2 regions of the Fictibacillus sp. KU28468 genome follow, and region 2 is predicted to be linked to the other one. Evidence: a T-box and tRNA genes for the amino acid it is inferred to sense, from the RefSeq annotation. Region 2 holds a T-box; the other holds one or more tRNA genes.
The links. A T-box is a leader RNA that pairs with one kind of tRNA and senses whether it is charged. The one in region 2 lies ahead of tyrS (tyrosine--tRNA ligase), so its partner is inferred to be a tRNA-Tyr.
Positions count from the first base shown of each region.

Region 1: it has a tRNA-Tyr gene. The T-box ahead of tyrS (tyrosine--tRNA ligase) is inferred to sense a tRNA for this amino acid. The anticodon was not compared.

Region 1 is NZ_CP110666.1:4,261,613-4,276,489, reverse strand. Features, by position in the region: gene pdaB (polysaccharide deacetylase family sporulation protein PdaB) at 1-72, opposite strand, end outside; gene OKX00_RS22665 (hypothetical protein) at 268-486, shown strand; rRNA gene OKX00_RS22660 (16S ribosomal RNA) at 762-2,311, shown strand; rRNA gene OKX00_RS22655 (23S ribosomal RNA) at 2,570-5,507, shown strand; rRNA gene rrf (5S ribosomal RNA) at 5,775-5,890, shown strand; tRNA gene OKX00_RS22645 (tRNA-Asn) at 5,927-6,001, shown strand; tRNA gene OKX00_RS22640 (tRNA-Thr) at 6,003-6,078, shown strand; tRNA gene OKX00_RS22635 (tRNA-Glu) at 6,082-6,156, shown strand; tRNA gene OKX00_RS22630 (tRNA-Val) at 6,219-6,294, shown strand; tRNA gene OKX00_RS22625 (tRNA-Thr) at 6,314-6,389, shown strand; tRNA gene OKX00_RS22620 (tRNA-Tyr) at 6,428-6,511, shown strand; tRNA gene OKX00_RS22615 (tRNA-Lys) at 6,543-6,618, shown strand; tRNA gene OKX00_RS22610 (tRNA-Gly) at 6,668-6,741, shown strand; tRNA gene OKX00_RS22605 (tRNA-Ala) at 6,746-6,821, shown strand; gene rocF (arginase) at 7,070-7,972, shown strand; gene OKX00_RS22595 (aspartyl-phosphate phosphatase Spo0E family protein) at 7,999-8,166, opposite strand; gene sigW (RNA polymerase sigma factor SigW) at 8,379-8,954, shown strand; gene OKX00_RS22585 (anti-sigma factor family protein) at 8,960-9,577, shown strand; gene cdaA (diadenylate cyclase CdaA) at 9,804-10,634, shown strand; gene OKX00_RS22575 (CdaR family protein) at 10,618-12,039, shown strand; gene glmM (phosphoglucosamine mutase) at 12,043-13,383, shown strand; gene glmS (glutamine--fructose-6-phosphate transaminase (isomerizing)) at 13,852-14,877, shown strand, end outside.
Region 2 is NZ_CP110666.1:1,431,503-1,446,379, forward strand. Features, by position in the region: gene acsA (acetate--CoA ligase) at 1-1,343, shown strand, start outside; gene OKX00_RS07385 (transglycosylase domain-containing protein) at 1,369-4,194, opposite strand; T-box leader at 4,338-4,555, shown strand; gene tyrS (tyrosine--tRNA ligase) at 4,609-5,868, shown strand; gene rpsD (30S ribosomal protein S4) at 6,141-6,743, opposite strand; gene megL (methionine gamma-lyase) at 7,092-8,303, shown strand; gene OKX00_RS07405 (GAF domain-containing protein) at 8,480-8,965, opposite strand; gene refZ (forespore capture DNA-binding protein RefZ) at 9,119-9,802, shown strand; gene hisJ (histidinol-phosphatase HisJ) at 9,770-10,606, opposite strand; gene ezrA (septation ring formation regulator EzrA) at 10,880-12,571, shown strand; gene OKX00_RS07425 (cysteine desulfurase family protein) at 12,831-13,970, shown strand; gene thiI (tRNA uracil 4-sulfurtransferase ThiI) at 13,976-14,877, shown strand, end outside.

The sequences.
Region 1 (14,877 bases), 1.5 Mb from region 2:
AAAGAAGGCAGCAAACACAACGACCATATACTGCTTCACTTTCTTACCGTTAACCACCATGAAAAATTTCATACCGTCCCCCCTAATCCTGTATATTAGCTGATCCTTTTTCTTTTTCGTTTGCCAGAGCTGTCTGCCTAAGGAAATATATATGACCAGTGAGGACAAGATAGACCACAGACAGGAAACGGCCATTTATATACATAGAAAACAAGGGGGCGGGAACGATAGCTTAAAACAAACACTAAAGGAAGCTATGGTGGCGCAATGATAGGCTTAATGATGAATCGCAGGGAAGCAAAGGAATTCGAATATCTTCTAAAAAAAGAAATGGAAGAGCTTTTGTTTGATCTGCAAGATGACAGTCTGGATAAGATAGTAAAATCTGCAATCGAAGAAAGGTACCAGGTTCTCTTTAAGCTCTTTGCCAGGCTTGCCGAACCTGCAGAATGCGCGCGTTTCTGCAGAAGAAAACAGAGCCAATAACATGGCATAAAAGGATTCAAACACTTTTTTCAAATAAAGTGTTGACACTAAAAAGCGATACGTGATATAGTATTCCTTGTCGCTGCTGAGACGGTGATGAGCAACAAAATATCAACAAAATAATCGTTGACATGATAGTTGCAAAAATGTTAAAGTATAAAAGTCGCCAAAACGAGTGACACAAACTTGTTCTTTGAAAACCAAACAAAAGCCAGGTAAGTCAGGGATTTTATAATCCCATCAATTTTTAAACTTTAAGAGCTATATCAAACACTTTATTGGAGAGTTTGATCCTGGCTCAGGATGAACGCTGGCGGCGTGCCTAATACATGCAAGTCGAGCGGACCAAAGAGAGCTTGCTCTCTGAGGTTAGCGGCGGACGGGTGAGTAACACGTGGGTAACCTGCCTGTAAGACGGGGATAACTTCGGGAAACCGAAGCTAATACCGGATGATAAAGAGAAACGCCTGTTTCTTTTTTGAAAGTCGGCCTTGTGCTGACGCTTACAGATGGGCCCGCGGCGCATTAGCTAGTTGGTGAGGTAACGGCTCACCAAGGCGACGATGCGTAGCCGACCTGAGAGGGTGATCGGCCACACTGGGACTGAGACACGGCCCAGACTCCTACGGGAGGCAGCAGTAGGGAATCTTCGGCAATGGACGAAAGTCTGACCGAGCAACGCCGCGTGAGCGATGAAGGCCTTCGGGTCGTAAAGCTCTGTTGTCAGAGAAGAACAAGTACCGGAGTAACTGCCGGTACCTTGACGGTACCTGACCAGAAAGCCACGGCTAACTACGTGCCAGCAGCCGCGGTAATACGTAGGTGGCAAGCGTTATCCGGAATTATTGGGCGTAAAGCGCGCGCAGGCGGTTCTTTAAGTCTGATGTGAAAGCCCACGGCTCAACCGTGGAGGGTCATTGGAAACTGGGGAACTTGAGTGCAGGAGAGAAAAGTGGAATTCCACGTGTAGCGGTGAAATGCGTAGAGATGTGGAGGAACACCAGTGGCGAAGGCGGCTTTTTGGCCTGTAACTGACGCTGAGGCGCGAAAGCGTGGGGAGCAAACAGGATTAGATACCCTGGTAGTCCACGCCGTAAACGATGAGTGCTAGGTGTTGGGGGGTTCCACCCTCAGTGCTGACGTTAACACATTAAGCACTCCGCCTGGGGAGTACGACCGCAAGGTTGAAACTCAAAGGAATTGACGGGGGCCCGCACAAGCAGTGGAGCATGTGGTTTAATTCGAAGCAACGCGAAGAACCTTACCAGGTCTTGACATCCTCTGACCATCCTAGAGATAGGACTTTCCCCTTCGGGGGACAGAGTGACAGGTGGTGCATGGTTGTCGTCAGCTCGTGTCGTGAGATGTTGGGTTAAGTCCCGCAACGAGCGCAACCCTTGACCTTAGTTGCCAGCATTCAGTTGGGCACTCTAAGGTGACTGCCGGTGACAAACCGGAGGAAGGTGGGGATGACGTCAAATCATCATGCCCCTTATGACCTGGGCTACACACGTGCTACAATGGGTGGTACAAAGGGTTGCAAAGCCGCGAGGCCGAGCCAATCCCAAAAAGCCACTCTCAGTTCGGATTGTAGGCTGCAACTCGCCTACATGAAGCCGGAATTGCTAGTAATCGCGGATCAGCATGCCGCGGTGAATACGTTCCCGGGCCTTGTACACACCGCCCGTCACACCACGAGAGTTTGTAACACCCGAAGTCGGTGGGGTAACCTTTTAGGAGCCAGCCGCCGAAGGTGGGACAGATGATTGGGGTGAAGTCGTAACAAGGTAGCCGTATCGGAAGGTGCGGCTGGATCACCTCCTTTCTATGGAGACATGAGTGCACTTAGTAGCCTCATGAACTTACCTGAGCTTTTGTTTGGTTTTGAAAGAACATCGTTTCTTTCAAACAATAGAGGTTATGTGACGCGTTTTTTTTGCGCGCACGGACCATGTTCCTTGAAAACTAGATAACGAAACATCCAAACAAAGCCAACTAATTCATTAGTTGTGCGCTGATTATGCAAGACCCATGATCTAACGATCATGTGAAACGATTCAGCTGAAAAGCTGATTCGGTTAAAGGTTAAGCTAGAAAGGGCGCACGGTGGATGCCTTGGCACTAGGAGCCGAAGAAGGACGGGACGAACACCGATATGCCTCGGGGAGCTGTAAGTAAGCATTGATCCGGGGATTTCCGAATGGGGGAACCCACCATCCGTAATGGGATGGTATCCATATCTGAATACATAGGATATGAGAAGGCAGACCCGGGGAACTGAAACATCTAAGTACCCGGAGGAAGAGAAAGCAAATGCGATTTCCTGAGTAGCGGCGAGCGAAACGGAATCAGCCCAAACCAGAGGGCTTGCCCTCTGGGGTTGTAGGACACTCAACATGGAGTTACAAAGGAACGGGGTAGATGAAGCGGTCTGGAAAGGCCAGCCAAAGAAGGTAACAGCCCTGTAGTTGAAACTTCGTTCCCTCCTGAGTGGATCCTGAGTACGGCGGGACACGTGAAACCCCGTCGGAATCCGGGAGGACCATCTCCCAAGGCTAAATACTCCCTAGTGACCGATAGTGAACCAGTACCGTGAGGGAAAGGTGAAAAGCACCCCGGAAGGGGAGTGAAAGAGATCCTGAAACCGTGTGCCTACAAGTAGTTGGAGCCCATTAACGGGTGACAGCGTGCCTTTTGTAGAATGAACCGGCGAGTTACGATAACGTGCAAGGTTAAGCTGATAAGGCGGAGCCGCAGCGAAAGCGAGTCTGAACAGGGCGCCATAGTACGTTGTCGTAGACCCGAAACCGTGTGATCTACCCATGTCCAGGGTGAAGTTCAGGTAACACTGAATGGAGGCCCGAACCCACGCACGTTGAAAAGTGCGGGGATGAGGTGTGGGTAGGGGTGAAATGCCAATCGAACACGGAGATAGCTGGTTCTCCCCGAAATAGCTTTAGGGCTAGCCTCGCGGCTAGAGTCCTGGAGGTAGAGCACTGATTGGACTAGGGGCCCCCACAGGGTTACCGAATTCAGTCAAACTCCGAATGCCAGAGACTTATCCGCGGGAGTCAGACTGCGAGTGATAAGATCCGTAGTCAAGAGGGAAACAGCCCAGACCATCAGCTAAGGTCCCAAAGTATACGTTAAGTGGGAAAGGATGTGGAGTTGCCCAGACAACCAGGATGTTGGCTTAGAAGCAGCCACCATTTAAAGAGTGCGTAATAGCTCACTGGTCGAGTGACTCTGCGCCGAAAATGTACCGGGGCTAAACGTATCACCGAAGCTATGGATTGTACCTTAGGGTACAGTGGTAGGGGAGCGTTCGAAGTGCGGTGAAGTCAGACCGGAAGGACTGGTGGAGCGCTTTGAAGTGAGAATGCCGGTATGAGTAGCGAAAGACAAGTGAGAATCTTGTCCATCGAAAGCCTAAGGTTTCCTGAGGAAGGCTCGTCCGCTCAGGGTTAGTCGGGACCTAAGCCGAGGCCGAAAGGCGTAGGCGATGGCCAACAGGTTGAAATTCCTGTACCACCTCCTTTCCGTTTGAACGACGGGGGGACGCAGGAAGGTAGGGAGAGCGCGCGATTGGAAATGCGCGTCTAAGCAGTTAGGCTGATTGTGAGGCAAATCCCGCAATCGTGAAGGCTGAGCTGTGACGGCGAGGGAAATTACAGTACCGAAGTCCCTGATCCTACACTGCCAAGAAAAGCCTCTAGTGAGGAAAGAGGTGCCCGTACCGCAAACCGACACAGGTAGGCGAGGAGAGAATCCTAAGATGATCGGGAGAACTCTCGTTAAGGAACTCGGCAAAATGACCCCGTAACTTCGGGAGAAGGGGTGCTCTGATAGGGTTAACGCCCGAGAGAGCCGCAGTGAATAGATCCAAGCGACTGTTTAGCAAAAACACAGGTCTCTGCGAAGCCGCAAGGCGAAGTATAGGGGCTGACACCTGCCCGGTGCTGGAAGGTTAAGAGGAGGGGTTATCCCTTACGGGAGAAGCTCTGAATTGAAGCCCCAGTAAACGGCGGCCGTAACTATAACGGTCCTAAGGTAGCGAAATTCCTTGTCGGGTAAGTTCCGACCCGCACGAAAGGTGTAACGACTTGGATACTGTCTCAACGAGAGACCCGGTGAAATTATAGTACCTGTGAAGATGCAGGTTACCCGCGACAGGACGGAAAGACCCCATGGAGCTTTACTGCAGCTTGATATTGGATTTTGGTACAGTTTGTACAGGATAGGTAGGAGCCTGGGAAGTCGGAGCGCCAGCTTCGATGGAGGCGTCGGTGGGATACTACCCTGACTGTATTGAAATTCTAACCTGGAACCGTGATCCGGTTCGGAGACAGTGTCAGGTGGGCAGTTTGACTGGGGCGGTCGCCTCCTAAATTGTAACGGAGGCGCCCAAAGGTTCCCTCAGAATGGTTGGAAATCATTCGCAGAGTGTAAAGGCACAAGGGAGCTTGACTGCGAGACCTACAAGTCGAGCAGGGACGAAAGTCGGGCTTAGTGATCCGGTGGTTCCGCATGGAAGGGCCATCGCTCAACGGATAAAAGCTACCCTGGGGATAACAGGCTTATCTCCCCCAAGAGTCCACATCGACGGGGAGGTTTGGCACCTCGATGTCGGCTCATCGCATCCTGGGGCTGAAGTAGGTCCCAAGGGTTGGGCTGTTCGCCCATTAAAGCGGTACGCGAGCTGGGTTCAGAACGTCGTGAGACAGTTCGGTCCCTATCCGTCGCGGGCGCAGGAAATTTGAGAGGAGCTGTCCTTAGTACGAGAGGACCGGGATGGACACACCGCTGGTGTACCAGTTGTTCCGCCAGGGGCATAGCTGGGTAGCTACGTGTGGACGGGATAAGTGCTGAAAGCATCTAAGCATGAAGCCCCCCTCAAGATGAGATTTCCCATCACGTCAAGTGAGTAAGACCCCTTAGAGATGATGAGGTTGATAGGTCTGGTGTGGAAGCGTGGTGACACGTGGAGCTGACAGATACTAATCGGTCGAGGGCTTATCCTTATTAACAAAAGCGGTATGAACCGTTTAAATCCGACAAGCGTTGGAGATCCTGACGAGAACACGTTTTTGGTGTTCGCAGGAGGGATTGAAACGACCTCGAGGATATGGTACATGGAGCTGGACGTTAGCATCAGTGAAAGTTTGGATGAAGTTATCTAGTTTTGAGGGAATATACCTCATTTTTCTAAAAAAGCTCTTGTCAAAAGAGCAAATACATTGTAAAATGTAACTTGTCCTTGAGAAAATAGGACATCCTTTGAAAGACAGTCTGGTGGCGATAGCGAAGAGGTCACACCCGTTCCCATACCGAACACGGAAGTTAAGCTCTTCAGCGCCGATGGTAGTTGGGGGCTTCCCCCTGTAAGAGTAGGACGTTGCCAGGCTATCATTTCATACATACTCGTATGTGGTTTTATTATTCCACAGTAGCTCAGTGGTAGAGCTATCGGCTGTTAACCGATCGGTCGTAGGTTCGAGTCCTACCTGTGGAGCCATGCTTCCATAGCTCAGTAGGTAGAGTGCTTCCATGGTAAGGAAGAGGTCACCGGTTCGAGCCCGGTTGGAAGCTCCAGTCGGCCCGTTGGTCAAGCGGTTAAGACACCGCCCTTTCACGGCGGTAACACGGGTTCGAATCCCGTACGGGTCACCAAGTTTTTTTCGTTAAGAAAAATAACCAAGTTTTTTCGTTAAGAAAATAACATTCATTAATACGGAGGATTAGCTCAGCTGGGAGAGCACCTGCCTTACAAGCAGGGGGTCGGCGGTTCGAACCCGTCATCCTCCACCATTATTTATCCCAACGGCAGGCCGGTTTAGCTCAATTGGTAGAGCAACTGACTTGTAATCAGTAGGTTGGGGGTTCAAGTCCTCTAGCCGGCACCATTTCTTTATAAGCAATGTCTGAAGCCTTTTTTTTATGTGGAGGGGTAGCGAAGTGGCTAAACGCGGCGGACTGTAAATCCGCTCCTTTGGGTTCGGCGGTTCGAATCCGTCCCCCTCCACCATCTTTATTTCCGACAGATTATGTTACAACACGAGCCATTAGCTCAGTCGGTAGAGCATCTGACTTTTAATCAGAGGGTCGAAGGTTCGAGTCCTTCATGGCTCACCATTTGAACTTCTGAATAAAAGATGATATCAATGGTTACAAAGTATAATATGCGGGTGTAGTTTAGTGGTAAAACAAGAGCCTTCCAAGCTCTGGTCGTGAGTTCGATTCTCATCACCCGCTCCATTATGGGGCCTTAGCTCAGCTGGGAGAGCGCCTGCCTTGCACGCAGGAGGTCAGCGGTTCGATCCCGCTAGGCTCCACCATACATAATAAGTACTGTCCTTAGACGAATGTCTAAGGGCTTTTTTATGTCTTTCAAACCTTCAAGGATTCCTGATCCAATAAAGAGGAGGGTGCTTTTGTCCTAATAATTATCCATCAACCTCCTCGAAAGCGCTTACGTATCGGTATATCTATGCATATTTCTGTCCAGTTGAACCAACACGAATAGACAGGCTACAATGAATTTATAGAATTTTTTGAAACACAGCATAAGGGGAGGCCGTACAGAATGAAGAAGGATATTACGATCATCGGAGTACCGATGGATTTAGGGCAGACAAGGCGCGGCGTTGACATGGGGCCAAGCGCCATTCGATATGCAGGAATTGTGGAACGTTTAGAAGATATAAATTATAATGTCCAGGATTTCGGGGACATAGAGATTGCCCGGCCTGGGACAATAGAAGAAAAAATAGACACCAATCTTAAGAACCTTCAAGAAGTTTCAACTGCAAGTGAAAAGCTGGCAGACACGGTTTCTAATGTCATTCAGGAAAACCGGTTTCCTCTTGTCTTTGGAGGAGACCACAGTATCGCGATTGGCTCTCTTGCAGGAATTGCCAAGCACTACGAAAATCTTGGCGTCATCTGGTATGATGCTCATGGAGACTTAAATACCGCTGATACTTCACCAAGCGGAAACATTCATGGTATGCCCCTTGCAGCAAGTTTGGGAATCGGGCATGAATCCTTAACTGGTATTGGAGGATATGAGCAAAAAGTTAAGCCTGAAAATATTGTTATTATCGGTGCCCGTTCATTGGATGAAGGAGAAAAAGAATTAATCAAAGAACGCGGTATTAAAGTATACACGATGCATGAAATTGATCGGATCGGCATGACCAAGGTAATGGAGGAAACGATTGAATACCTTTCTAAAAAAACGGACGGTGTTCATTTAAGCCTTGACCTTGATGGATTGGATCCGCTTGACGCACCGGGTGTAGGGACGCCGGTTCTTGGTGGAATCAGCTACAGAGAAAGCCATTTGGCGATGGAAATGCTGGCCGAGTCTCAGATTATTACTTCAGCTGAATTTGTAGAGGTCAATCCAATTCTTGACGAAAGAAACAAGACAGCGACAGTGGCTGTGGCGCTAATGGGATCACTATTTGGCGAAAAATTATTATAATTATAAATCAAAAAAACAGCTCTCGATTACGAGTAGCTGTTTTTTACGTTTGCTTTTTGGAATTCATTTAATAGCTCATCTATGTGTTGGCTGATTTCAACAATTTCTTCAGCGATTAAAGGCATAATTTTAGACATTTCATTCATTTTTTTCCGTGAAACTTCAATTTCTCTTAGCAGGATATTGCGGTCCATGTGTGCACGCTCCTTAAAAAAAATCTTTAATTCCACTATTCCCTCATTTACCCAAATTGAAACTCATTTTCTAAATTTTGTACAAAACATTTCTCTATCCCTGTCTGTTTTCATGCTAAAATAAAAATTGCTCAATTTTTTATGGAATATGAAACTTTTTTGAATACTAAACGTAGAAAAATACGAACCGCAACTGGTGGTGGAAAATTGAAATGGATTCATTAATTAATAATCTGGTTACCCAAGTGAAAGCAGGGAACCAGGAGGCTTTTGAAGGTCTTGTTGAAATTTACAAAGATAAAATATACCGGCTGTGCTACAGAATGGTCGGAGACAGCCATGAGGCGGAGGACCTTGCTCAGGAAGCATTTGTCCGCGCTTACGTAAACATTGATAAATACAGTGGAAGCTATAAGTTTTCAACGTGGCTGTATCGCATCGCCACAAACTTGTGTATTGATAAACTGCGGAAAAAGAAACCGGATTACTCTATGGATGCTGAAATTCCAGGAACGGAAGGAGCAACGCTTTACGGCCAGGTGGCAGGAGCGGATCCACTTCCGGAAGAGGAAGCGGAGGAAAAGGAGAAGCGGGATCATCTCCAGCAGGAAATCATGAAACTTCCGGAAAAGTACAGGACAGCGATCCTGCTAAAGTATGTCGAAGATCTATCGCTTGAAGAGATCAGCTCTGTTATGGATTTGCCCGTTCCGACTGTCAAAACACGGATACATCGGGGAAGAGAAGCGTTAAAAAAGGTGTATAAAAAGGTTGCAAAATCGAGGTGAACATAATGTCATGTGATACAGAAAAATATATGAGCCTGATTGATAAAGCCCTGGATAGGGATATAACGGAGCTGGAGCAGAAAGAGCTGAACATACATCTGGAAAATTGCGAAGCCTGCAGAGAGCACTATTATGCCCTGAAGGAAATCATTTCCGACATGAAAGAATCAGCGCCTGTTGTAGCTCCCGACCATTTTACAGAGAATGTAATGAAGAAGCTTCCTGCCGTGAAAAAGAAAAGGATGCCGGCTCAATGGATCAGGCGTTATCCAGTCCTGACTGCGGCTGCAGTATTCTTAATCTTAATGTTCGGTTCAGTCATGGCCAATTGGAGTACGGGGAATGAACTATCAGTAGTCTCCGGCTCGGATAACGTTCAGATCAAGCCATCCACGCATACAGTTATCGTTCCTAAAGGAAAAACGGTCAAAGGTGACCTGGTCGTAGAAAATGGCGATGTGAGGGTGGAAGGAAAGGTTGACGGCAATGTCGTCGTCATCAAAGGGAAAAAATATATGGCTTCCGCGGGCCAGATAACCGGTGACAGCCAGGAAATCCATCAAGTGGTTGAATGGGTCTGGTATAAACTTAAAATGTTCTTCACAGGAGAGGAACAAAAATAATATTTAGTATCGAAATAATATGAAGATCTAAAAAGCCGCCTGTTTATGGCTGGCTTTTTACTTTTTCGGGACTTTATAACGCAGCCAAAGACACCCGGCCAGCCAGTCTCCAACTTTTATGGCAGCGGATGGGGTATGCTATAATAAGGGATACCGAATAATTATGATCATTGTTGCACTACATTAACATAGAAAGAGTAGTTCCCTGAAGTGGAGTGATGTCATGTTGCCTGTTGGAAGTTTTAGTTTAGGTAGCTATATCAGCCAGATCGTTGATATTTTGCTGGTTACCTATGTTTTTTATAAATTAATAATGCTGATAAGAGGAACCAAGGCGGTACAGCTTTTAAAAGGAATTGTGGTCATTGTAGCTGTATGGCTTGCAAGCAGTTTCTTTGAACTGCGGACAATGGGCTGGCTGATGGATAAAGCCATTACATATGGATTATTGGCCATTATTATTATTTTCCAGCCTGAATTAAGGAGAGCGCTGGAGCAGCTCGGCAGGGGAAAACTGTTTTCCCGATCTGGTTTAGCTGACGAAGAGGAGATGGGAAATTCCATTGATGCGATCGTTAAGTCAACCAGTTATATGGCCAAGCGCCGAATTGGGGCCATCATATCGTTTGAAAGAGAAACCGGTCTTACCGATTATGTGGAAACAGGGATTCCTATTCATTCGAAATTGTCATCAGAGCTGCTGACCAATATTTTTGTGCCCAACACGCCTCTGCACGACGGAGCGGTTATTTTGCGGCAGAATGAGATCGTTGCGGCAGGCTGTTATCTTCCGTTGACCGAAAGCCCTTTTGTTTCCAAAGAACTGGGTACAAGGCACAGAGCGGCTATCGGTGTAAGTGAAGTGACAGATGCGATTACTGTCATTGTCTCAGAAGAAACCGGTGGCATCTCGATTACGAAGAACGGAGAAATCCATCGCAACCTGAATGAGGAAACACTGAGAGCTTTATTGAATGCGGAATTAATGGTATCTGGCAGAAATGCTTCCTCATCACGCTGGAATTGGAGGGGGAAGAAAAATGGACAAACTCCTTAAGAGCAATTGGTTTGTAAAAATTATCGCTTTTCTTTTGGCATTAATGCTTTATACCGTCCTATCCATGGAAAACCAGCAGCAATCTGACCGGCAATCCCTGTTCACCTCCGTCTCCAAGACGAGTGAAACAGTAAGCGGGGTTGCCATTACGCCTTTTTTTGATGAAAATAAATACGTACTTACAGACTTGCCCCGATCGGTGGACGTCAAGCTGACGGGGTCTTCCAATCTGCTGACGAAAGCATTAAAAGTAGACCGTCGAATGGAAGTCTATATCGATCTTACAAAGATGGGTCCAGGTACAAAAAAAGTTCCTGTGAAAATCAGGAATGTTCCGGAAGGGTTAAGAGCCGTTCCATCACCTCAGGAAGTGGAAGTAACGCTTCACCGAAAACAAACGAAGCAGATCCCGATTTCTGTGGATATCAAGAACAAGAATAAACTGCCGGAGGGTTATGAAGCCGGAAAACTTAGCTACTCGCCGAAGAGTGTGTATGTAACAGGTCCAGAGGATTACATCAGGGATATTGCAAGTATCCGGGCATCTGTGGATGTTTCGAATGCCAAGGATAAGGTAGAATCAAGGGTGCCGCTGCGGGCTTACGACAGTCAAGGCAATCTGCTCGATGTACTGATTGATCCAAAGTCTGTCAATGTTACGGTCCCTATTACAAAACCAAGTAAAACGGTACCGCTGAGCCTGAATGAAAAAGGCAACCTTCCTGACGGACTTACCCTGGCAGGTATAACTGTGGATCCGAAAGAAGTGACGTTAACAGGTCCTTCATCCGCCCTTGATAAAATCAGTGAAGTAAGCGGCGTAGACATAGATTTAGACAAGATTAAAGAAGATTCAACGATAGACGTTGATGTGCCTCTTCCAAAAGGCACAGAAGCTGTAAATCCCAAACAAGTCCAAGTAAAAGTGGATGTAGAGAATGACGTGAAAACAAAGACCTTTAAGGATATCCCTATTGAAATGAGGGGAGAGATTCCTGAACAGCAGGCGTCTTTCTTATCTCCTGCGAGCGGAAAGATGGATGTGACCATTACAGGCAGCAAAAAAACAGTTGATGCATTGGTGGCTTCAGATATTAGGGCATATGTTGATGTCAGCAAGCTGAAACCAGGCGAGCATACGATTTCGATAAAAGCCTCAAACTCCAAGAACCTTCAAATGAAAAAGGAGTTTACGACGGCGAAAATTAAAATCGAAACCACGGCAACCCAGACTGGCTCTGATAACCAGACTGACCAAACCACATCGCAGAGCGGGGATAAGAACAGCAATAACGAGAATAACGGCACTGCCGGCAGCAAGCCGGACAATAACCCAACCTTTTCTCAATCAAAGGCAGAGGGACAATCGGATCGTACCGAATCAATTACTGAAGGAGAGAATTAAATCATGGGAAAATACTTTGGAACAGACGGGGTAAGAGGAGTTGCCAATACAGAGCTTACACCAGAATTAGCTTTTAAACTTGGCCGATTTGGGGGATATGTATTAACAAAGGAAACCCGAAAACCAAAAGTACTGATCGGCAGAGATACACGAATTTCTGGTCATATGCTTGAAGGAGCATTGGTGGCTGGCCTTTTATCTACGGGAGCTGAAGTATTGCGTTTAGGTGTCATCTCGACACCTGGCGTTGCTTTCTTGACAAATGCACTTGGCGCTCAGGCAGGTGTCATGATCTCTGCTTCCCATAACCCAGTCGCTGACAACGGAATTAAGTTTTTCGGAGCGGATGGCTTTAAGCTTTTGGACGAGCAGGAAGCAGAGATTGAAGCTCTCCTCGATCAGGAGAAAGACGAGCTTCCGCGCCCTTCAGGCGGTGATATTGGCTCAGTAGGCGACTATTTCGAAGGCGGACAAAAGTACCTTCAATATTTAAAACAAACCATCCCTGGCGATTTTTCCGGTATGCATATCGCACTCGACTGCGCTCACGGTGCAACATCTTCTTTGGCTCCGCATCTGTTTGCCGACCTGGAAGCCGATATCTCAACGATGGGAACAAGCCCAAATGGTCTAAATATTAATGATGGTGTAGGTTCCACACACCCTGAAAAATTGGCTGAACTGGTCAAGGAAAAAGGAGCAGACATGGGTCTGGCCTTTGATGGGGACGGAGACCGTCTGATTGCGATTGATGAAAAGGGGAACATCGTGGATGGCGACCAAATCATGTTTATTTGCGCCGTCTACTTAAAAGAACAGGGAAGACTGAAGAACGATACCATCGTCTCCACTGTGATGAGCAACCTTGGATTCTATAAAGGACTTGAAGACAGAGAAGTAAAATCGGTTCAGACTGCTGTCGGCGACCGATATGTAATGGAAGAAATGAGAAAGAGCGGATATAACCTGGGCGGAGAGCAATCAGGACATATCATTTTCCTTGACCATACCACGACGGGTGATGGCATGTTATCGGCTATTCAATTAGCAAGCATCGTCCAGCAGACGAAAAAGCCATTATCTGAGCTTGCGGATGAAATGAAAAAGTTCCCTCAGCTTTTAATCAACGTTAGAGTTGTAGATAAAACAAAGCTTGAAGGCAATACAACGATCCAATCTGCGATCGAGAAGGTCGAAGCAGAAATGAACGGAAACGGGCGTGTACTTGTACGTCCATCGGGAACTGAGCCGTTGGTGCGTGTCATGGTCGAAGCACCTACGAAGGAACAATGCCAAATCTATGCTGATCAGATAGCTGATGTGGTCAAGGCGGAACTTGTTTAGTCAAATGCACCCTCATTCATCAAGATAGGCACGAAACCTATGCATAAGCGCATCACCAGCGGGTTCGCTTATGCATATTTTATTAAATATTTATTAAGCTGCTTAGCAACCAATTGACGCTTAAATCGAAACAAGATATCATTAGGTTTGAATTTACTTTGAAACGGGAAGGTGGATAGAGCGGCCAATTTATTAACCTAAGCGCCTGAACTATTTTCGGACGGAAGAAAATAGTTGACGAGGAAGAGGTTCATCGATTTTTCGGCGGATGCCTCTCGGAACCAGTCACTTTCGTAAGCTTTTAAATAAAACAGGCAAGGCGACTTCCTGTACAAAATTAAAAGCAGTGGCTAACAAAATAAATCAAACATAGGTGGGGCTGTGAGCCCCGCTCACAGTCCCCCTGTTACAGAGGCAGGTGCCAGCCCATATTTTGGGCTATACCTGACCCAAGGGAGGATATATTAAATGTGCGGAATTGTAGGTTATGTAGGGAATAAGGATGCTAAAGAAATCTTGCTTCGCGGACTGGAAAAATTAGAGTACCGCGGTTATGACTCAGCAGGTATTGCTGTAGTTGATAATGACGGCGTTCAAGTCTTCAAAGAAAAAGGAAGAATCGCTGTATTGCGTGATATCGTTGACTCAAGCGTTGAAACATCAATGGGGATCGGACATACACGCTGGGCAACACACGGAGCGCCAAGCAAGGTGAATTCTCACCCACACCAAAGTACTGCAGGGCGATTTACGCTTGTGCATAACGGTGTTATTGAGAACTATGAGAATATTAAAAGAGAATACTTACCGAATGTTGAATTCGTAAGTGATACAGATACAGAAGTTGTTGTACAGCTTATTGAAAAGTTTGTCAGCGAAGGGGAGAACGTGGAAGAAGCATTCCGCCACGCGCTTTCTGTTATTAAAGGCTCTTACGCGATTGCGTTAGTCGATAACCAAGATTCAGACACCATCTATGTTGGTAAAAATAAAAGCCCGCTATTGGTCGGCGTAGGAGAAGGATTTAACGTTGTAGCAAGTGATGCTATGGCAATGATTTCTCAAACAGACCAATACGTTGAACTGATGGATGAGGAGATCGTTATCGTAACACGTGACTCCTATACCATCAAAACACTGGACGGCAAAGAAGTAGCACGTGATCCTTACACAGCTGAATTGGATGCAAGTGATATCGAAAAGGGAACGTACCCTCACTATATGCTGAAAGAAATTGATGAGCAGCCATTTGTTATGCGTAACATCATCAAGCAGTATCAAAACGAAGAAGGCAATCTTAAGCTTGATGACGATATTCGCAGCGCGATGAAAGGTGCAGACCGCATTTACATCGTGGCTTGCGGAACAAGCTACAATGCAGGACTTGTAGGTAAACAGCTGATCGAAAACATTGCCAATATCCCTGTAGAGGTTCATATTGCCAGTGAATTCGTTTATAACATGCCGCTTCTTTCTCAGAAGCCATTGTTTATC
Region 2 (14,877 bases):
TCGGCCCGCTGTTTGAAGCATTTATGGAAGGGGCAGTCAGAGACCGTCTGGAAGACAGCGAAGCTAAAGTACTGATCACAACTCCTCAGCTTTTGGAGCGCGTGCCAGTCAGTGAACTTCCTTATTTAAAACACGTTGTGCTCGTTGGTGAGGACGTGAAGGAAGAAGGGCCGTATGTCGATTATTTCAGCCGAATGGAAAAAGCGGACAAGGAGCTCGATTTGGAATGGGTAGACCGTGAAGACGGGCTGATCCTTCACTATACATCAGGCTCAACCGGTAAACCAAAAGGCGTCCTCCATGTTCATAATGCGATGATTCAGCATTATCAGACCGCTAAATGGGTACTTGATCTTAAAGAATCGGATGTTTACTGGTGCACGGCCGATCCCGGCTGGGTGACAGGAACCTCCTATGGTATTTTCGGGCCTTGGCTGAACGGTGCCTCCAATGTGGTCCGGGGCGGCAGGTTTAGCCCGGAAGATTGGTACGGTACGATCGCAAAGTATGGCGTAACGGTTTGGTACAGTGCACCAACCGCATTCCGTATGCTTATGGGAGCCGGGGATGAGGTCGTAAAACGCTTTGATCTTTCTTCGCTCCGGCACATCCTGAGTGTTGGTGAGCCGCTGAATCCTGAAGTAGTCCGCTGGGGCATGAAGGTCTTTAACCTGCGCATCCATGATAACTGGTGGATGACGGAAACAGGAGCTCAGCTCATCAGCAATTTCCCGGCAGTTGAAGTTAAGCCGGGCTCAATGGGCAAACCATTCCCGGGCATTGAAGCGGCTATCATCGATGATCAGGATAATATCCTGCCGCCTAACCGAATGGGGAACCTGGCGATTAAAAAAGGATGGCCTTCCATGATGAGAGCGATCTGGAACAATCCGCAAAAATATGAATCTTACTTTACCCCTGGCGGCTGGTATGTGTCTGGAGACTCAGCCTATATGGATGAGGACGGCTACTTCTGGTTCCAAGGCCGTATTGATGATGTCATTATGACATCAGGTGAAAGGGTAGGGCCTTTTGAGGTAGAAAGCAAGCTTGTCGAACACCCTGCAGTTGCCGAGGCGGGGGTAATCGGGAAGCCAGACCCGGTTCGCGGTGAAGTCATTAAAGCATTCATCGCACTCCGTGAGGGTTATTCTCCGAGCGAAGAATTGATTCAGGAAATCAGATCGTTTGTGAAATCTGGTTTGGCCGCTCACTCTGCTCCAAGAGAAATCGAGTTCAGAGACAAGCTGCCTAAGACAAGAAGCGGCAAGATCATGCGCCGTGTACTCAAGGCATGGGAATTGGATCTGCCGACTGGCGACTTATCCACGATGGAAGACTAATCATTTAAAGCAAAAAGCCCGCGAATTAATTCGCGGGCTTTTTTGGTTTCTTTTTATCATCATTTTGGGGAGGAGGATCCTTCGGCTTTTTGCCTGCCGTTGGATCATCCGTTTTTTTGTCATCCGTTCCCGGTTTGTCTGGTTTCTTTGGATCTGCTTTTTCTTTGCCGCTTTTAATCTTCTCAGATGGCGCCGATTCCTTGCCCGAGACGTCTACTGCTGTAACATACAGCACGCCTGATGGGGCAGATAGAGAGGTTTTATCTGATGTTAGACTGCCGATTTTCTTAAACGGACCGTTTCCGCTAGCAGAATAATAGACACGGTAGCCGACTACATCACTTTCTCCTGACGCAGACCAGGATAGCTTCCCGCCTTTGGATGACAGTCCGCTGACTGTATCAGGGTTTTTTCCGTTCTCTGGAAGGTTTGTCTTAGGAAGAAGATGGTCAGAATTTTCTTCTCCGGTCACTTTCTTCAAGTCGACTCCGTCAAACAGCGCATCGTCAATGAGGACGCCTTTTTGAGTAAATTCTTTTGGTGTCGATTCGGACGCTTTGTATTTCTTTCCGTTTGCAATAACATAAAGCCCGGTATCCATGCTGTTATCTGTTGAATCTGGAGCATATTTTACATTGAATAGATCTGTTGTTACAAGACCTGCTGACCGGCAGAGATCAGACGGAAGTTTTCCGGAGATTCCGCAAATTTCTTTCCTGACGATTCCCGAAGGCATGGAGAAACGATGCTTCGGGGCCATGAGTGATGGCGCGTATTTATAGGCATCATTGGCAAAAGCTGCCCACAGGGTCTGGCTAATATGCTGTTGTCCTGTTGGAAGTGCTTCAGGTTTATCATATCCGTGCCATACACCAAGCGTTACGTTAGGATTTGTCGCTACAAACCAAGAATCCTTGGCAGAGGATGTGGTACCGGTTTTTCCGGCCCAATCTGCATAAAAGTTCAGTCTGCCTGGAATGCTTGCTGCGGTTCCGCCTGGCTTCAGTACATCCCTCATCATATCAAGGATAAGATAAGAGGTTTGCGGAGAATATACTGGCACCGGCTTAGATTTATGTTTATATAGAACTTTTCCATGTTTGTCTTCAATTTTTTCAATAAGGTAGGCATCCACAAACTTGCCTTGGTTAGCAAAGGTTGCGAAAGCGTTCGTATTCTCTTCTACGGTTACTCCGTGGGTCAACCCGCCGATGGCAACAGATGTAGCCGATCTGTCTGTATCAGTAATTGTTGTGAATCCCATTTTCTCCAATCGATTGAAGGCATCGGCCCGATTCGCTCTCATGAAGCTGCGCAGTGCAGGAATATTATAAGACTTGGCAAGTGCGGTCCTTGCGGAAAGGAGTCCATGAAAACGGTTATCATAGTTGTTTGGTGCGTATTTGCCAATGGTCAGCGGTGTATCAGGAATGATGTAACCCGGCTGCACTTTACCTTCCTCAATGGCCGGAGCATATGCGAGCAGCGGCTTCATCGTTGAACCATTCTGTCTTAATGCCTGAGTTGCATGGTTCAGCTGTTCACGGTTGTAATCACGCCCTCCGACAAAGCTGATGATAGCTCCTGTTTTATTTTCAATCAGTATGGAGCCTACTTCCTGCGGCTGCTTTTCATAGATCCATTTTCCTTTGGCGTTCTTCACGCGGACGAGGTGAGTAGAGCCGAAGAGATATTTGTTCTTCGCTGTTTTCTCCATTTCCTCATAGATCTTTTTATTGATTTTCGTATGAATTTTCAGGCCTTTTTGGCGCAGCTGTACAAAAGCATTCTGACGGTATTCATCTTTTGTGTTCTGCTTAAGCTTGTCAAAGTTCTTGCCGTCTTTTTTAGCGGCGAGTCTTGCAAGGATATCTGCTGAACGGCGCTCGACTTCAATGCTTAAGTAAGGATATTTTTCGTAAGAAGATTCCTTCTTCGTTACAAAGTGTTTTCTCACATTATATTTCAGTGCTTTATCGTATTGTTCAGGTGTTATGGCTCCATTTGTCAGCATGCGGTTCAAAACCGTTTTCATGCGGTTGGTACCATATGTAATATCTTTTTTAACTGCTCCTTGTTGTGTAAATGGAGAATATACAAACGGGTTTTGCGGCATGCCTGCAAGGAAAGCTGCCTGCGGCAAGTTCAGTTTGTCAGCGTCAACACCGAAAACTCCCTGAGAGGCCGCCTGGATGCCGGCTACGTTTCTGCCGGATGAGTTACGTCCGAATGGAACGATGTTTAAATATGCTTCAAGGATTTGCTCTTTTGTAAACAAGTGCTCGAGTCTGAGTGCGAGCAGGATTTCTTTCGCTTTTCTGTCGAAGGAAACCTCGTTCGTTAAGATCTGGTTTTTAATGAGCTGCTGAGTAAGAGTACTCCCGCCCGAACGGTTATTGGAGCCTGTTACTTCCTGAAGCGTTGCCCGGAGGATAGCCTTTGGAACAATGCCGTCATGCTCATAGAAATATTGATCCTCCGTTGAAATAACGGCATCTTTTACGAATGGTGAGATTTCCTTTAAAGGAACCTCCTGGCGGTCAAGGTCAGCACGCAGCTTGCCGATCAGTTGATCTTTGTCAAAATACATCGTACTCGTTTCTTCGTAATTGTAAATGTCATTCTTCATGGTGCTGTAAGCTCTGACTGGCTCGTTTTTTACAAGCGAGGCCAGAAAGCCAGCCCCTGCTCCAGCAGCCAAACAGCCGCCAAGCAAGAACAATACCACGATAATTAAGAATAAGTTCCAGGTGAATGTGTATGTTTTATCTGCGGCCTGTATAATTTTTTTCTCATTTAGATACGCAATAAAGCGCCTCCATTTTTCCTTAATTTCCTCTAGATGAGACATTTGTAAATTCCCCCCTATCTGACTAATTATATCATATCCCATGTCGTTTGAAGGGGGACTTAAGACAATTTTGTCAGTGGATGAGGAATTGACAATGCGTATAACCTGTGGTAAAAATGAAGAATATATGTCAATTGGATAAAACAGAAGCGAAGATAGGATTTAGTAGTAACCGTCTCCCTGTTACAGAAAGCTGGTGGCCGCTGCAAACCAGTACATAGACAGTTTATGAATTACACCCTGGAGCTTTCTTTGTGAAATGAAAGTAGCAAAGACCGGTTGAAAAGCCGTTAATGGATATGAGTGGGAGGAAATACGTTTCCTTCAACGAGGGTGGTACCGCGGTAATCACGTCCCTTATTACAGGGGCGTTTTTTATTTGTCTTCATCCAGAAACTGAAAGGAGCAACTATAATGACAATTTTACAAGACTTGGAATTTCGAGGTCTCATCAATCAAGTGACTGACCGGGAAGGTTTGGAAGAAAAGCTGCAGAGCGGAAAAACCCCTTTTTATTGCGGTTTTGACCCGACAGCAGACAGCCTGCATGTGGGCCATTTGCTTGTGATCATGACGATGCGGCGCCTTCAGCAGGCAGGCCATCAGCCGATCCCTCTTGTGGGAGGAGCGACAGGAATGATTGGGGACCCAAGCGGGAAGAAGGCAGAGCGGACGTTAAATGAGGCAGGTGTGGTTCAACAATGGAGCGAACGAATTAAACAGCAGCTTTCTAAGTTTTTGGACTTTAACGCTCAGGATAATCCTGCGAAAATCGCCAACAACTATGAGTGGATCGGCAGCATGGACGTTATTTCATTCTTGCGTGATGTAGGGAAATACTTTCCGCTGAACTATATGCTTGCAAAAGATTCCGTAGAATCCCGTTTGGAAGCTGGGATTTCTTTTACAGAGTTTACGTACATGATCCTTCAGTCTTATGACTTCCTTCAATTGTACCGCCAGGAAGGGTGCCGGATGCAACTTGGCGGAAGCGACCAATGGGGCAACATCACAGCTGGTCTGGAATTGATCCGCAAAGCCGGAGAAGAAGAGAGAGCATTCGGATTAACCATCCCGCTCGTAACGAAGAGTGATGGAACGAAATTCGGGAAAACAGAAGGCGGAGCGATCTGGCTTGATCCGGAGAAAACCACTCCTTACGAGTTCTATCAATTCTGGATCAACACGGATGACCGTGATGTGATTAAATTCTTGAAGTACTTCTCATTCAAGAGTCATGAAGAGATCAACGAACTTATTGAACAAGTGCAGAGCGCCCCTGAAAAACGTGCCGCGCAAAAGGCGCTTGCAGAAGAATTGACTGCTCTTGTGCATGGAGAACAGTCATTGGAACAAGCCATCAAAATCTCTCAGGCACTGTTCAGCGGACAGCTTTCTGAATTGACTGGAGCTGAAATTGAGCAAGGCTTTAAAGACGTGCCTTCCTTTGAAATGGAGTCTAAAGAGGATATCGGTCTGATCGACCTGCTTGTAGCAAGTAAAATTTCTCCATCAAAACGCCAAGCTCGTGAGGATATAACCAATGGAGCGATCTCAATCAATGGCGAACGTTGCCAGGACCTTGAAAAAGTGGTGGGAAGAAGCTCTCGTATTGATGATCGATTCGTCGTCATCAGAAGAGGGAAGAAGAAATATTTCTTGATCCGATACTAAGAATAGATATTAAAGCAGAACCGGCCCGGACTCAGGGGTCGGTTCTTTTTTTATTAAACTTTGGTGGAGGGAAAGTGCAATTCAATTCGACAAAAAGAATGTATCAAAATCAGTCGAAACGTGTCGGGGATATTGTGTTTGAGAATAAAAGGTGCTGTTTTGAGAATAAATTGGTTTGTTTTAAGAATAAAGTGGTCTATTTCGAGAATAAATGAACCTCCCGCCACATAATAAAAAAAAACGCCCCGTAAAAACGGAGCGTTTTCTTAAACTTAACGAGAGTAGTACTCAACGATAAGCTGTTCTGAAATTTCAGCCGGTAATTCAGAACGCTCTGGTAAGCGAGTGAATGTACCTTCTAGTTTGTTTTCGTCAAAAGTCAAGAAGTCAGGAACAAAGTTGTTCACTTCGATTGCTTCTTTAATAGCGCTAAGGTTTTGTGACTTTTCACGAACACCGATAACTGAACCAGGTGCTACGCGGAAAGATGGAATATCAACGCGCTTTCCGTTTACAGTAACATGGCCATGGTTTACCAATTGACGAGCTGCACGGCGAGTGCGAGCAAGACCAAGACGGTAAACGATGCTGTCTAAACGAGACTCAAGAAGGATCATGAAGTTTTCACCATGAATTCCTGTCATTTTGCCTGCATCATTGAAGATACGGCGGAATTGACGCTCGTTTACACCATACATATGACGAAGCTTTTGCTTCTCTTGTAATTGTAAACCGTATTCAGAAAGTTTTTTACGTTGGTTAGGACCATGTTGTCCTGGAGCGTAAGGACGCTTTGCTAATTCTTTTCCAGTTCCGCTTAGGGAAATACCTAAACGACGGGAAATCTTCCATGTAGAGCCAGTATATCGAGCCATGAATGACTCCTCCTTCACTTGTTTTGTTTTAGTAAAACACAACAGTGACTGTTTTCTTTTCATCTGCATATTTTATTTGCCTATACCTTCACTTCAGCAGCCTTTGAAGCTACGAGATATACCATGCTTCTTCAAACATGTAACAAAATAAAACAAATGACGAACACAGTGCCGCTTTATTTTACACAAAGATTAGTATATGTTTTTTCGGGAAACAAGTCAAGGGCTAGTCTTAATATAAAGGCGCCATGGCAGTGATGGCTGAATACAATAATGGCAAAGTGGAAGGAATTGCGTTTCTGTGGGAGAAGGTTTATAGAAAGCGCTTACAAATAAAAAAAGGGGTGCATATCTATGAAGTCCAAGTATTTTGAAACCAATGCCATACACGCTGGGTATGAGGACAGCAAGCATGGAGGAAGTCTGTCTCCGCCGATCTACCAGACCTCGACTTTTGTTTTTCCGGATGCAGAAACGGGCGAGCGGAGATTTGCTGGAAATGAAGCAGGATATGTTTATTCCCGGCTGAAAAATCCGACAGTGGTTATGTTTGAGGAGCGAATGGCAGAACTGGAAGGCGGGGAGAAGGGTCTGGCTTTTGCATCCGGTATGGCCGCAGTATCAGCAGTATTGCTCGGCCTGTTGAAAACAGGGGACCATATCCTTTGTTCGGAAGGGGTCTATGGATGTACCTTCGGGCTTCTGCAATATATGGAAGATCATCTTCAGATCGGGCACTCCCTTATTCTAATGGAGAATGAAGCCGCTTTAGAAGCTGCGATTTTGCCTAACACCTCACTTATTTACATCGAGTCGCCGATCAACCCGACAATGAAACTTGTAGATTTAGAAATGGTGTCTAGAGTTGCCAGAGAAAAGAACATTCCAGTCATTGTGGACAACACGTTTTGTTCTCCGTATTTGCAGCAGCCTCTGAAAATGGGCTGTGACATTGTCGTGCACAGTGCGACGAAGTATCTTTGCGGCCATGGAGATGTCATCGGAGGCGTTGCAGTTGGAAGGCAGGACGTGATGCAGCAGATTGCAATGACCGCCCAGAAGGATATCGGTGGGATCATGTCCCCTTTTGAAGCATGGCTGCTTTTAAGGGGCATTAAAACGCTGCCTGTCAGAATGGACCGCCACTGTGATAATGCCGAAAGGATTGCTGTTCTTTTAAAACGCCATCCCTCTATTGAGTCTATCTTTTTTCCGGGAGATCCGGACTTTGCTCAGTATGAGGCAGGGAAGAGGCAGATGAAAAAGGCAGGCGGAATGATCAGCTTTTTGATAAAAGGAGGCAAGCCGGAAGCTCAGCAGATGATGAATGCATTAAAGCTTGTCAAAATTGCTGTAAGTCTTGGGGACGCTGAGACGCTTATCCAGCATCCGGCGACGATGACACATGCCGTAGTGCCTGAACAGGAACGGGAGAAGATGGGGATCAAACAGAATCTGCTGCGCTTATCCGTGGGGCTTGAAGCCTGGCAGGATATATGGGCAGATCTCGAGCAGGCTCTTCAGAGTGTTTATCAAAAAGAAAATCAGGTCGTAAGATAAAAAAAAGAACGGCCCGGAAGTTTTCCTGAGCCGTTCTTTCACATAGAAGTAATGTCTAGCTTCAGTGCCCAGGGCTGAAAACGTGTTTCTTGTTTTCAGCATAATGATGAAATCATCCCTAGTCCTCGGAGGACGATCTAATAACTCACAATTCGTCTTAGGTCGCTTACTTTTTTCTATATATGCTTGTTCAGTTCATCAACAAACCGTTCGAGCCATACTTTGTCGATCTCATCAAACCTGTTTTTTTCAGGGCTGTCAATATCAAGCACGCCAAACAGCTGGCCATTTTTTACAATGGGCACAACAATCTCAGATCGGGATGCAGCATCGCATGCGATATGCCCGGGAAACTGGTGAACGTCTTCCACAACCAGTGATTGCTGGTCTTTTGCAGCCGTACCGCAGACACCTTTTCCCAAAGGAATTCTTACACAGGCCGGCAGTCCTTGAAACGGTCCGAGGACGAGCTGGTCTGACAGTTCTTCATATTCATAAAATCCAACCCAATTAATAGCGGGGAGGAACTGGTTTAAAAGTGCTGAGGCGTTCGCCAGGTTAGCAGTAATGCTTGTCTCCCCTTCTAAAAGAGCACGGAGCTGCTTGAGGAGCAGATCGTATCCCTCTTCGCGATTTTGACTGTATTTTTCGACTGTAAACATGAACATCCCCCTTTTTATGCTAGCCGTCTTTCCCTATCTTATCAAAAATTGTAGAAGATTACATCCGAACAGGTGTATTTGTCGAGCGATTATTAAAGGGAATATCAGGTTTTCCAACGAAAAAGAAGTAATAAGAAGGGTGGTGGATACTAAATGTCAAAAGATCAGATGGCTACCAAAATTAAAATTGCCGAAGCTGCGATTGAATTGTTTACAAACCAGGGGTATCAGGGCACCTCGGTCAGGCAGATTGCCAAGAGGGCCGGTGTTAACCTTGCTCTCGTTTCCTATCATTTCGGCGGGAAGCAAGGCTTGCTTGAAGAGTTGATTTCATCATTTTATGAAGGGTATATTCGCAAGATTGAAGTGGTGTACCATACATCGATGGACTATACAGTTAAAGATCAGCTTTTGACCATGATTGAAAGTGTCCTGCATTACCAGCTGAAGCAGCCTGATCTGTCACGTTTTGTCCATCGGGAAATGACGCTTGATTCTACATTAGTAAGGGAAGTGATGACCACTTACCTCTCTAAAGAAAAATATTTTTATGACACCTTATTTGAAAAAGGCATGAAACGAAGAGAGTTTCATAAACAGCCTGTCATGCTCCTGACTTTGCAGCTGAGAAATCTGCTCATCATGCCTTTCCTTCATCCGTTATATATATCTGAAGTCTTCTATACGGCTCCACATGATCCCTTATTCGTTACGTCTTATGTAAGTTTCATCAATAAATGGCTGGAGCAGTCGGTTTGTATCCCGCCTAAAAAGAATCCGCTTCTGTCTGCTGTGCAGAATCCGCTATTTTCTTTGCAGGGAAAGTGGAACGGATAAAAGATCTTGGTGGATGAGTATATCATAGCCTTGTCCCAATCCCTTTGCACTATGGGCATCTGAACCATAGACAAAAGGGATTTTCTGTTTTATGGCCTCCTCAATCACCCAATGGGGAGGATAGGACTCTCCACACAATGGCTTGAATAATCCCGCTCCATTGTAGTCAAGTTCATAGCCGTGCAGCTTAATCAGTTCCAAAATCGTTCGGATTTCTTCCTGATAAGATTGATCCGTTGGATACTGTTTCTTAAATTTCTGGGCAAGGGTCATATGGCCGATCCGTTTTGGCTTGTAATTTCCCAAGTCTGATGTGATGGACTTTGATAGTGTCTTATAATAGGCACTGTATACATTGTCTGTGCTGCCGAATGAACGAACCATTTCACCGAACATGTCCTCGCTGTAATCAATGCAGAAATAGGAGCTTTCCTGCTTAATGAAATGGACGGAAAGAATGGCATCATCAAGCCGGGGACCGACTTCATTTAAAAAATCTTTTGTTTCCTTTTCAAATCCATCAATAAAGTCTACCTCTAATCCGATATTTATGGAGATCGTCTTGCTGTAATATTGTTTTGCAGCACCCAGTTCGTCCAAGTAGGAAGATAGCCTGCTTAATTCCATGCCTGAATCTTTTTCTGGTACCGGATCAATGAACCCTGAAGGCAAGGGGGCGTGTTCGGTAAAGGTCATTCCGGATAATCCTAATTCAATTGCCCGTTCAATATATAGAGAAATCGGGTCGGCGGTGCCATGCGGACAATACGGGGTATGGACATGGCCATCATAAAAAGTAGACATCGTTAACCTCCTGAGTTTTGTTAAAGGATAAGAAAGCTTTGATATTTATGGAAAAAAATTATGGTTTTTTTCATTTTTTTTTAGTCAAAATTCAGTTTTACATGTTATCATAAGAACATTGAGTTAGCTTTGGACAAGTGAAAAGCACTGTAAAACACTGGCATTCAATAAAAAAATTGCACTCATTAATTATTACAATTAAAATTAAACAATTGTAACATCATTATTACATAGATTTTGCAGTTTTGCAGAAAGGAAGAAAGGGTGCTTCCTATGACATACATAATTGCCGCAGTAGTTGTTTTAATAGCTGTCGTTGTTTTTGGCTCCTTTTCACGCAAACGGATTTATAAGCAGATTGACCGGCTGGAATCCTGGAAAATGGATATCATGAACCGTCCGCTAACAGAAGAGATTTCAAAGGTCAAAGGGCTTACAATGGTTGGTGAAACAGAAGAGAAATTTGAGTCATGGCGTAGCGACTGGGATGAGATGGTCACAGTTGAACTTCCAAATATGGAAGAGGCTCTGTTTGATGCCGAGGAAAGTGCGGACAAATACCGGTTTGGAAAGGCAAAAGGGATTCTGCATCATATTGAATCCCGGATGCAAGCCATGGAAGAGCGGATCAAAGCAATATCAGCTGAGATTGACGAACTGATCACAAGCGAAGAATTAAACAGGGAAGACATTATTGAGGCCAAGGAACAATTCAGTGAGGCTAAGAAGTACTTTCTGACACATTCCCGGTCTTTGGGGAAAACAGCCGTACTGTTTGAAGAGGAGTTTACAGAAGTCAATGCAAAATTTGTTCAGTTTGATGAATTGACCTCACAGGGCAACCACCTCGAAGCCCGAAAAATTCTCGTTGAAAGTATTGAAAAATTAAAAGAAGCCAGATCGAAAATGGAATCAGTTCCTGAACTGCTAGTCATGCTTTTATCTGATTTGCCTTCAAGCCTTAAGGATCTTCAGGATGGATTCTTTGATATGGAACAGCAAGGCTATGTTCTCAATCACATTGGGATCGATAAAGAAATTACAGCGATGAATGAGACGATCACCAAATTGCTCGAGAAGGTATACGCACTGGAAATCGATGAAACGCAAAAAGGCATTGAACAATTAAACGCCGAAATCGATCAATTGTACGATCTTCTTGAAAATGAAGTGGTCTCAAAGCAGTTTGTGATTAAAGAGAAGGAAGTCATCCTTCAATCACTTTCTGATCTTCAGCTGGATATGGAAAAGATCCGTGCTGAAGCTGATATGGTAGCGCTCAGCTACCAGCTTGATCACTCCGATGTAGAAGTTCATAAGCGATTAGAAAAATTGTTCACTAAGCTCCAAACGAGGTTCTCCATCATTGAACAGTCTATCGAAGAAAAGAAGGACTCGTATTCGGTCATCCGTGAAATGATGGAAGAGATGGCGGTTCAGCTGGAAGATGTGAAAAAATCAAACCATGAGTATCAAGAAAAACTGATCAGCCTGAGAAAAGATGAGCTACAGACAAAAGAAAGGTTGAAAGAACTCCGCAGGAAGCTGCTTGAGGCAAGAAGAATGGTACAAAAAAGCAACCTGCCAGGACTTCCTGATCACTATCTGGTCACGATTGAAAAAGCTGAAAGCTATATTATAGAAGTTTCTAAACGGCTTGATGATAAGCCTTTGGAAATTGCAGATGTAACAGAAGTTCTCGAAAAAGCACTGGAAGCCGTTGAAGAGGGATACAGGGAAACTGCTGAGATTATCGAAACAGCGCTGCTGGCAGAAAAGCTTATCCAATATGGAAACCGGTACAGAAGCTCTTATTCATCTGTTTCAGTACGGCTCATCGAAGCGGAAATTGCTTTCCGTAATTACCAATATGAAGAAGCACTTACCATTGCAGGAACTGCCATCGAAAGCGTACAGCCGGGAATCCTAAAAGAAATGGAAATCAATTTAAAGCAAAAGATTTGATGTAAAAGCTGGGACCTCAAAGTTCCAGCTTTTTCTGTGCGTAATAGTATGAGTACAGCAGCTTGAGGAAATCGGATTCTGAAAATCAAAATATCTTTTTGATTTCATTGATGCCATCCATTAATTTAGAGGGATTTATGGAAGGATAAAGAGAGATATGCAAAACAGTTTTCTGTTTAAAATACAATTTTTTCTTTTATTCGGTTGTGGTATTATAGATTGATGTGTAGAATAAGTGAGCTAGGCGGAGGAGTCAACCATGATTTATTTTGACAATAGTGCAACAACGAAACCATATAAAGAAGTACTGGATGCATTTGTTACTGTTTCTCAGAATTATTTCGCCAATCCATCCTCCATTCATTCCAAGGGCGGAGAAACAGAACGGCTTATATTCCAGGCTCGAAAAACTGTAGCAGGACTGCTGAAAGTAAAACCAGCCGAAATTATATTTACTTCCGGAGGAACGGAAGGCAATAATACAGCCATTAAAGGAATTGCATTAAAGCATCTGAAGCGCGGCAAACATTTGATCACAAGTGAGGTAGAACATGCTTCCTCTTACGAAACATTTCATTATCTGGAGTCGCTTGGCTTTGAAGTGACGTATCTGCCGGTAAACTCTTCTGGAGAAATTTCCTTGGAAGAACTGGAGAAGAGCATCAGAAAAGATACAATTCTAGTCTCACTGATCCATGTAAATAATGAAGTCGGCACGATACAGCCAATCGTGGATGCAGGGAAAATCCTGAAGAATTTTCCTAAGGTATTTTTTCATGTCGACCATGTTCAGGGAATTGGAAAAATACCATTGCCATTTAAGGAAGCAGCAATCGATCTTTGCACGATGTCGGGGCATAAATTCCACGGTTTAAAAGGAACGGGTATCCTTTACAAAAGAGAAGGTGTCACCCTTTCACCCCTTCTGTCTGGTGGAGAGCAAGAAGCCAGCGTGCGTGCGGGAACTGAAAATGTCGCGGGTATTGTTTCCATCGCGAAAGCGCTGCGCATGACGTTTGATCGCATGGAATACGGAATACGGTCTATGGAGACGGTTAAACAAAGAATGATGGATGAACTGTCTGCTATGGAAGGTATAACGATCAATACACCATCAAACTCTGCTCCCCATATCATCAATTTTTCGATTCATGGAGTAAAGCCAGAGGTAATGATCCATACCCTTGATCAAAAGGGAATTTATGTTTCCACCCGTTCTGCTTGTTCATCTAAACAGGCAGGAGCGAGCCGGATTCTGCTCGCAATGGGGCTTGGGGAGAAGAAGGCAGGTACAGCTATACGGATGAGCCTGTCGTTCGATAATACGTTAGACGAAGCAGAAGTTGTGCTTAAAGAATTAAAAAAAGCAGTGGTTCAGCTGCAAACAGTAATGGGGTAAATAGAATGCAATATAATCACATTGTTATCCGTTTTGGTGAGTTATCATTAAAAGGGAAAAACAGAAGACATTTTGAGAGCCAGCTGAGGGAAACGGTACGCAGAAAGTTATCTGTATTTCCAAATGCAGTGGTTCTAAAATCATATGACCGGATTCTTGTAGAGATCAATGGAGAAGATCACGAGAAGATGATCGCTAAATTGCAGGAGGTTTTTGGGATTCATGCCATCAGCCTGGCGATCAGAACGGAAAGTGAAATTGAAGCAATCAAGGAAGCTGCATTAGCCGCTTTCCTTGAAAACGGGGCTGCTCCAAAGACATTTAAGGTGTCTGCACGCAGAAGTGATAAGCATTTCCCGGTCGGTTCGATGGAGCTCAACCGTCAAGTCGGCGGTTATATTTTAACCCACACAGAAAATGTTTCTGTCAATGTCCATCATCCTGATGTTGAAGTTAAAGTAGAAGTTAAAGATAACGGTACGTTCATCAGCTGCAAAACCTATCCTGGTGCCGGAGGATTGCCAATCGGAGTTGGCGGGAAAGCGATGCTGATGCTGTCTGGTGGAATTGACAGCCCTGTTGCCGGGTATTTGACCATGAAACGCGGAGTGCGTATAGAAGCTGTCCATTTTCACAGCCCCCCGTTCACAAGCGACCGCGCCAAACAGAAAGCAGAAGATTTGATGCAGGAATTAACACGCTTTGGCGGTAAGATGAAACTGCATGTGGTTCACTTTACAAAAATACAGCAAATCATAAAAGACAAAATTCCAGCAAGCTACAGCATGACCATTATGAGGCGCATGATGCTTCGCATTACTGAGCGGCTGGCTGAGGAACGAAATGCGATGGCGATCACAAACGGAGAAAATCTTGGACAGGTGGCTAGCCAGACGATGTACAGCAT